One region of the Photobacterium sagamiensis genome, then DNA from elsewhere that is predicted to be linked to it. Evidence: riboswitches for the same ligand, from Rfam matches in the RefSeq annotation. Region 1 holds a riboswitch; the other holds the start of a gene.
What was found. Region 1 has a riboswitch for lysine ahead of dapA (4-hydroxy-tetrahydrodipicolinate synthase). Riboswitches for the same ligand answer to the same signal wherever they lie in the genome.
Positions count from the first base shown of each region.

Region 2: it holds a riboswitch for lysine, as region 1 does, so the genes downstream of both, L4D76_RS16370 (Na+/H+ antiporter NhaC family protein) here and dapA (4-hydroxy-tetrahydrodipicolinate synthase) in region 1, are expected to answer to the same signal.

Region 1 is NZ_JAKJSP010000056.1:29,302-33,521, reverse strand. It holds gene L4D76_RS23020 (DUF1800 domain-containing protein) at 1-1,038, opposite strand, end outside; lysine riboswitch at 1,391-1,561, shown strand; gene dapA (4-hydroxy-tetrahydrodipicolinate synthase) at 1,651-2,577, shown strand; gene L4D76_RS23010 (2,3,4,5-tetrahydropyridine-2,6-dicarboxylate N-succinyltransferase) at 2,562-3,332, shown strand; gene L4D76_RS23005 (PLP-dependent decarboxylase) at 3,332-4,220, shown strand, end outside.
Region 2 is NZ_JAKJSP010000032.1:79,754-83,973, forward strand. It holds gene L4D76_RS16360 (lytic murein transglycosylase) at 1-347, shown strand, start outside; gene L4D76_RS16365 (H-NS family histone-like protein) at 762-1,157, opposite strand; lysine riboswitch at 1,526-1,708, shown strand; gene L4D76_RS16370 (Na+/H+ antiporter NhaC family protein) at 1,807-3,402, shown strand; gene L4D76_RS16375 (thymidine kinase) at 3,581-4,159, shown strand.

The DNA of each region.
Region 1 (4,220 bases):
ACCTGTTGGCTCCATTCCCACACTTCGTAATACGGCAAAAAACCACTCTTGTGGCGTTCTGAAGCGCACTGGCGTTTCAACCAAACAAGCAGGGTGATTGATGAGAATGTGATAAAGAGGCTTTAACTCACCTTTATGCTTTAGAAAAGCCGAAGATAGTTTCTCAACGAGATCTTGTTGACCATCCCCCGCAAAATGTAGCGCTAATTTTGCCGCAATATAGTTGGCTGTACTCAAATGCAAAGCCAAATCATTAAGGCAAGCTTCACCTTGTTTAATTCCAGCTTGTGGATATGACTTATTAAGTAACGAGATACTTCCCGGCTCATGCATAGAAAAGTTGAATGCAAAACCTGGTTGATTTTCATTGAAACTGACGGTCCAGCCTGTAATCGCTTTTGCTAAACTCGTGACATCTGTTTGCGAATACCCACCATTCACACCCAGTGTATGTAACTCCATTATCTCTCTGGCTAAATTTTCGTTTAATCCTTTGTTACGTTTTTTCCCGACTTTAGAATGCGGGCCGATAGATAAGTTATTGTCGAGAAATATTAACATCGCAGGATGCTTGATAGACCCCATCAGCATATCTTTAAAGTTCCCATTCCAATATTTCCGAACAATATCATTTTCAATGGTTGCCGCGAGCGGTCTAATCTTTCGCTTATCTACCGAGATCGCAAAGTGATTACTCCAAAATTGGATTAAACGCTCTTGGAAGTCTAATGGTGAGTGAAGTGTTTGTAGATTACGAGCATGGATTTGTTCATTATATTGCTGCTTGGAAAACGTATTTTCCTGCTGTTGTATCTTTTGTTTTTCAGCCTGCTTTTTTTTTGATTTTCGCCTTTTCTGCTGAAAATGTCCCATTTCAATAATAATATCATTGGTCGGAGTCAAGCCTGCAAGAGCATCATGTTTATACGGAACCGTTTCAACTTGTGCAGACAATGTATAAGATTGTAGTGAATTAGCTAAGGCCGCACCAAACCCGAATCGTTGTTGAGCTAAAATTATTCTTGAGTAATATTTCATAAATAGTCTAACTCTTATTTTTAATAAGATTATTTATAAGCATATCGTTAACTAGCCACAAATAATGTGAAGCTAACATTAAAAATACTAGCGAAGTATATAATTTGATGGCGGTTAAGGATTCATGCAATCAATAATTACATCAGATAGCTTTTCTATCGTTATCATTCTTCTTCTGATATAGAGCTTGATAGCGTATTTTGATTACCACCAAGAGCCAAAAGCCATTTGATAATTGGGAACGGTCCTCATTATCCATGACAGGCGATGAAAGTTGCTTTGCATAAATATTCACAATATTATTGACACTTATCCACGTTTGATGTTTGAATCAAGCCATCCCATATTTTATGGGATCAGAAGAGGTGCGTTAACCAGGTGATCTGTTCGAGGTATCCAAATACCCTCGACGGCAGATAAGGGGGATTAACGCCGAGGTAAGTTTGCGTTTGGAAGCAAGGCTTATCGGTTTCTGGGGCTGAATCCTCAGGACTGTCACCTATGGTGGAGAGCTTCTGGTGTTTGTGTTTTATCGCCCCACGTGGCTAATTGTCACTGGCGCCTTCGCAAAACCAAGCTCTCTGAACTGATATCAAAAAGTTCGGATGAGAGATGCCTAATCAAAATTCTATTCCCGCTGTCGGGAATGAACGCTTACAACAAACCACATTATGGACGGCGCTCATCACCCCGTTCCACTCCGATGAGTCTATTGACTTTGCGACCCTGATCCAACTAGCCAAAGAGCAAGATGCGGCCGGGAATGGGATCCTGATCCTCGGCAGTACCGGCGAAGCATTAGCAATGACACCGACGGAACAACAGGATGTGATCCGCCATATCTGTGCGCTGGATCTTTCTGTACCGCTCATGGTGGGTGTCGGCGGCTTCCAGCTGCAGCAACAAATGCAGTGGCTGGATTTTTTACAGGATTTTCCTGTCGATGCCCTGCTGATACCGGTTCCGCTTTACGCCAAGCCTGGTGCCGCTAGCCAGTTGAAGTGGTTTAACAGTCTGCTTGATGCCAGCAATTGGCCATGCATGATCTATAACGTACCTTCACGCACCGGTGTCGCCCTTAATGAGCAAACCTTGGGTTCACTCGAAAGTCATCCCAATACATGGGCAGTGAAAGAAGCCAGCGGAAGCATCGAAGCTTTCACCCGTTACCGCAACGCGGCTCCATCGCTACAGTTTTACTGTGGTGATGATGGCCTGCTGGTCGATTTTGTTGCTGCCGGTGCCTGCGGTCTGGTCTCTGTGGCCGCCAACGCCTGGCCTGAAGCCACTGCACACTATGTTCGCCAGAGCCTTAGCCAAACAGTTCCAAGCTTCAAGACCTTATGGCAACAAGCCAGCAACAGCTTATTCTGTGCCGCCAGCCCGATCCCGGTGAAAGCCCTGATGCAACATCAAGGTCGCCTCAATAACGCTGGACTGCGTCCCCCCCTATACATGGAAGAGATGCAAGAGTTAACCCCTGTTTTAAATGCCGATGCGGCAATATACCAATGGATGAAAACATGTCTGAATCAGTAGTAACCCCGGGCTGGAAGCTTTTACTTGATCAACTTGAGCGCGGCGAAATACGCACTGCAAACCAAGACCCAAAAGGTAACTGGCACGCCGATGCCGCTGTGAAACAGGGGATCTTAGCCGCTTTTCCAGCCGGAGAACTGATCAGCTTCGGACCTGAATACCCTGGCGCAGTTGACAAACATAACCTGTATCCACGTCAGTTTACGCCGGAAGAACAGGTTCGTCTGGTACCGGGGGGCTCAGCAGTTCGTCGCGGTGCTTATGTCGCACCGGGTGTTGTGATCATGCCGCCGGCCTACATTAATATCGGCGCTTATGTCGACAGCGGTACGATGGTAGACAGCCATGCTCTGGTCGGCTCTTGTGCCCAGATTGGCAAGAATGTCCACCTCTCTGCAGGTGTGCAGATTGGCGGTGTGCTTGAGCCTGTAGGTCAAACACCCGTGATCATCGAAGATGACGCCTTTATCGGTGCCGGTTGTGTGATCGTTGAAGGGATTGTTGTAAAAAAAGGGGCGGTACTGGCACCGGGTGTAACGCTGTCAGCTGCAGTAGCTGTTTATGATCTGATTAATGAATGCCAGTTGCCAAAAGGCGCACCGATCCCTGAAGGCGCGGTTGTTGTTCCAGGCAGCCGCCCGGCCAGCAGTGAGTGGGGCAAAAAGATGGGCCTGAGCGTACAGTGTCCGGTGATCATCAAATACCGCGATGACAGTAGCGATGCTTCACTGGTTCTGGAAGAGGCGCTTCGTTAATGGCACTGACTGAGCAAGTTCGCAAGGTACTACAACTCGCCAGCAAGCAACAACCTCATTCATTTTATGCCTATGATCTTGACGGTCTGGATCAGCACTTGGCAGGCCTTGAAAGTGCGCCGGCCAAGTTATGGTATGCCGTTAAAGCTAATCCGTTATCGGCCATCATCCAGGCTCTTGATGCCAGAGGCTTTGGCTTTGATGTCGCAAGCCTAGGCGAGTTAAAACAGGTATTGGCACAAGGCGTCGATCCATCACGTATTTTAAATACCGGCCCGGTAAAAACACCGGAGCACCTTGCCGAGTTTGTTGAGCGCGGCGTGCGTATATTTGTACTTGAAAGCCACCAGCAGGCAGATGATCTGGCCAAGATCGCCCGCGAAAAACAAATCCGTATTCAGGTGCTGCTACGGGTACAGCTTCCGTGGGCGAAAGATCCGGAAGAAAAGATGAATGTATTAGGGGGAAGTAACCCTACCCCGTTCGGGCTGACGCCTGAACAGTGGATGCCTGATACTTTCACTTTGCCTGATGAATTTGAGCTGTTGGGTGTGCATTGCTTCCAATGGGGCAATATCCTTTGTGCCGATACTCTGGTGCAAACCTGGCAGGCAGCTATGCCTAAACTTAACGCCCTGCTTGATGCCTGGCAAATACAAGAACCTGTCGTCGACTTAGGCGGCGGGCTTGGTATCCCTTATGCCGGACAACAGCAAGAGCTAGACTGGCAGCGGGTTTGCCAGGGGCTGGAACAGTTAAAATGCAAATTCCAGCTTGGCGAATGCTGGATGGAATTAGGCCGTTATGCGGTTGGCCCCTATGGTTATTACGCAAGTAAGGTTGCCGATATCAAAGATAATCAGGGTGTCCATTTTGCCGTGATTGAAG
Region 2 (4,220 bases), on a different contig from region 1:
GCGAAGAGGATGTTTTTGCCTCAGCGGCAAATTATCTGAAGATGTCGGGCTGGAATGATGAATATACCTGGGGAAGACAGGTTAAATTCCCGGCAGGAATAAGCGCATCATTTAAAGGTGTCGAAAAGGAAAAAGCGAGACCTTTAGATGAATGGCAGAAGCTAGGAGTCAGGAAAATAAATGGACAAGCCCTACCAAAGGTTAATATTGACGCATGGCTTATTCAACCTGATGATCAACGAGGGCGTGCATATCTGATTTATGGTAATTATCAAACCCTATTAAGCTGGAATCGTTCGCATTATTTTGCTTTAGCGGTGAGTCATCTCGCAGACCGAATTCGATAACCTTTGATTTTTTGATTTTAAAAAGAGATAGAGCCAGGCATTAATACCTGGCTCTTTTTCGTTGTGTCTGATCGTTTGTCAGCATGTTACCGTTTCTTCTTCATGAGATTTGTTGATGTAAAATTTTCTTTAATTTCAATATCATACGGTTGAGCTGATGAGTAGGAGTAGCCGTGTACGGATAAAATGTTTTTTATCTTGCTAAAAGCTTGTCAGCTCATTTCGCGGGGTTTTTAATGGCTATTATTAACATCATCAATGAGTATTGAGATTATTTGTGGCTGCGTGAATTGTCTGAGTGACAGGTGATTAACCCTAAAGTAGTAGTAGATAGTTATTAAATGAAAATGCTTTTACTGAATATAGAAAGCCCGGCGTGATAGCCGGGCTTTTATTCAACTGGTATACAGCCTATTAGATTTCGAAATCATCAATAGATTGACCGGCATCTAACGCTTTCTTCAATGAACTTGGTGTACGGCCTTGGCCTGTCCACGTTTTTTCTTCACCGTTTTCGTCGATGAATTTATATTTTGCTGGACGTGAAGCACGCTTAGCTTTTGGTGCTTTAGCTAGGCTAGAAAGTAATTCTTCTGGGTCGATACCATCAGCCAGAAGCATTTCACGGTAATGATCCAGCTTTTCGTTACGCTCATTTTCTTTAGCGATATCTTCCGCTTCAGATTCTTCACGTTCAGTAACGACTGTTTGTAGTTTTTCCAGAGCTTCTTGTAGTTGCTCAAGTGTATATTCGCGAGAAAGTGCGCGAAGGCTGCGAAGGTTTAATAGCGCTTTCATTACATCAGACATTTTTATTTCCTGTTAATTTCAAACTTGCCACATTAATAATAGCAGTCAAAAAGCAATATTTATCAATAATAATACTTTTATAGCGTCAGTGCCAAACAATTTATTTGTTTAATAATTAAATAATGTTCGTTTGTCGAATGAATTCTCAATTATGAAAAAATGTAATCACATTTTGGTTTGGAAATATCAACCAAAATGTGATTCATCGCTATATATAAATGTCCGCCATTTCATAATAATCGTATTCAAATTTGGATTTTGTGGTTAAAAACTCACCACTTCGGCAATATTATTCACTATTTGTGTGAAATCTTTCACTTTAAGTTGTTGCAAAAGAGTCGACATTCCGTAGAATGAACCATTCCTTGACTAAGGGTAGAGGCGCATTGTCTATAAGTAGCAAGCTGTAGGGTGATTCCGATGATAGTTTGCGAAAGGAGCCAATGCCGAAGTTAGAAAGGTTTATCAAGCCTTCTTGCTGGGGTTGTCACCAAATAGGGGCAACACTGCCATAGTATAAATTACATTAACTATGGAGCGCTACTGTGGGGTCGGGAGAGGTTTATCTTCTTTCCTTATACTCATCTAATCACGGTTATTCCCGTGTTCAGCAGTAGATCTCCGACCAATATCGGTTGTAGTAGAGATCATGAATATTGTAGATTTTTCCCATTCTTCCATTTCGCTTTTACCGCCTTTAGTGGCATTAGTATTGGCTGTCCTTACACGTAAAGTATTGGTTTCTTTAGGTGTTGGTGTCGTATTAGGCGCACTGTTATTAACCGATTTCTCTGCAGGGGCCACCGCAGATTACTTGTTAACAACAGTCAAAAGCGTATTCATCGAAGATGGTGCCATTAATAGCTGGAACATGAGTATCGTGGTATTCCTGGTTTTACTGGGAATGATGACGGCATTACTGACCTTATCGGGTGGTACACGCGCATTTGCCGAATGGGCACAAACCAAGATTAAAACTAAACGTGGTGCGAAGCTCCTGGCTGCATTTTTAGGTGTTTTCATTTTCGTTGATGACTATTTTAATAGCCTGGCGGTAGGTTCGATTTCTCGCCCGGTCACTGACCGCTTCTATGTTTCACGCGCTAAACTGGCTTATATTCTGGATTCAACGGCTGCACCTATGTGTGTATTAATGCCGGCATCCAGCTGGGGCGCTTATATCATTACCGTTATTGGTGGCATTCTGGTGTCACATGGTGTGACTGAATATTCAGCATTAAGTGCATTCTTGCAGCTGGCACCAATGAATTTCTATGCCGTATTTGCTCTGCTGATGGTTTTTGCTGTTGCTTGGTTCCAAATCGATGTTGGCGCCATGAAAAAGCATGAAGTAGAGGCAAGTCATGGTTATGGGTTCGATGAAGGTGATGATAACAGTCAGGCTAAAGATCTGAATGATGAGCTGGAAATCGAAGAAAGTGAGCATGGCCGTGTTGCTGATCTGGTTATGCCGATTGTGATTCTGATCCTCTCCACTTTCTTCTTTATGATTTATACGGGTTATCAGGCTCTGGAAGCGGATGGTATTGCGTTCAATATTCTGGGTGCTTTTGAAAATACCGATGTGGGTAAATCGCTATGTTACGGTGGTTTCTTTGGTTTGGTGTCGGCGCTTATTCCTGTCTTGCGTCAGAAAATCCCGATGGCTGAGGTCGTGAAAACATTGTGGATCGGTGCTAAATCGATGTTTGGTGCCATTCTGATCCTGTTGTTCGCCTGGAGTATCGGTAGCGTAATCGGCGATATGGCGACCGGAAAGTATTTGTCTACGCTGGTACAAGGCAATATTGACCCAACGATGCTACCCGTTATCCTGTTCTTGCTATCAGGTATTATGGCGTTCTCAACAGGAACTTCTTGGGGTACTTTTGGTATTATGTTACCGATTGCAGGTGATTTATCTGCCGCGACAGAGATTGCTTTGCTATTGCCGATGTTAAGTGCGGTTCTGGCAGGTTCGGTTTTCGGTGACCATTGTTCTCCGATTTCTGATACCACAATACTGTCTTCAACCGGTGCTCGTTGTCACCATATTGATCATGTATCGACTCAGCTACCTTACGCGCTTTCGGTCGCTTTGGTGTCGGCCATTGGTTTCTTGGTGCTGGGCATGACGGGTTCACTGGCAGTGTCATTTATGGCCGCAACCATCACATTTATTGTGGTTTGTGTAATGCTATCGTGGCTCTCTCGCCGCCCAATAGGTGCTACTGCAAACGTATAACAGATCCATAATCTGCGATGAAGCCTGCGATGTTTTCGCAGGCTTTTTTTTATCTTGCCAAGTGATTTTGAGTTAAAAGCGATGCATCTGCATTCCTTATTTTCTATGCGGGATCTCCTTTCATTTCCGTGCTAATTTCTGTAGCATTTCGGCAGTTTTTCAGTCTTTGGGGAGCCTCATGGCCCAGATGTATTTCTACTACTCAGCAATGAATGCGGGTAAATCGACGACATTATTACAATCATCTTTTAATTATCGCGAACGCGGTATGTTACCGGTGATCTTCACCGCGGCGATTGATAACCGATTTGGTCAGGGCAAGGTCAGCTCTCGGATCGGTTTACAAGAAGATGCGGAGTTATATACTCGCGAAGATGATCTCTGGGAAAAACTGCAAGCCTTGCACCGTGAATCCAAAATTGACTGCGTATTGATTGATGAGTGCCAGTTCCTGACAAAAGATCAGGTTTACCAGTTAACCGAAGTCGTCGATAAACTGCATGTGCCGGTATTATGTTACGGTCTTCGTAGTGATTTCCGTGGTGAGCTATTTGAAGGTAGCCGATATTTGCTTTCATGGGCCGATAAGCTGGTCGAGCTTAAGACGATTTGTCATTGTGGCCGTAAAGCAAATATGGTGATCCGTCAGGACGAGTCTGGTCAGGCCATTGCTGATGGTGATCAAGTTGAAATTGGCGGTAATGACCGTTATGTTTCCGTTTGTCGTAAACACTATAAAGAAGCATTGGGTCGTTAGAACAGGTTTCGGCTCAGGAAACAGGTTTGAATAAAAAAAGGAAGCGTAAGCTTAATGCCGT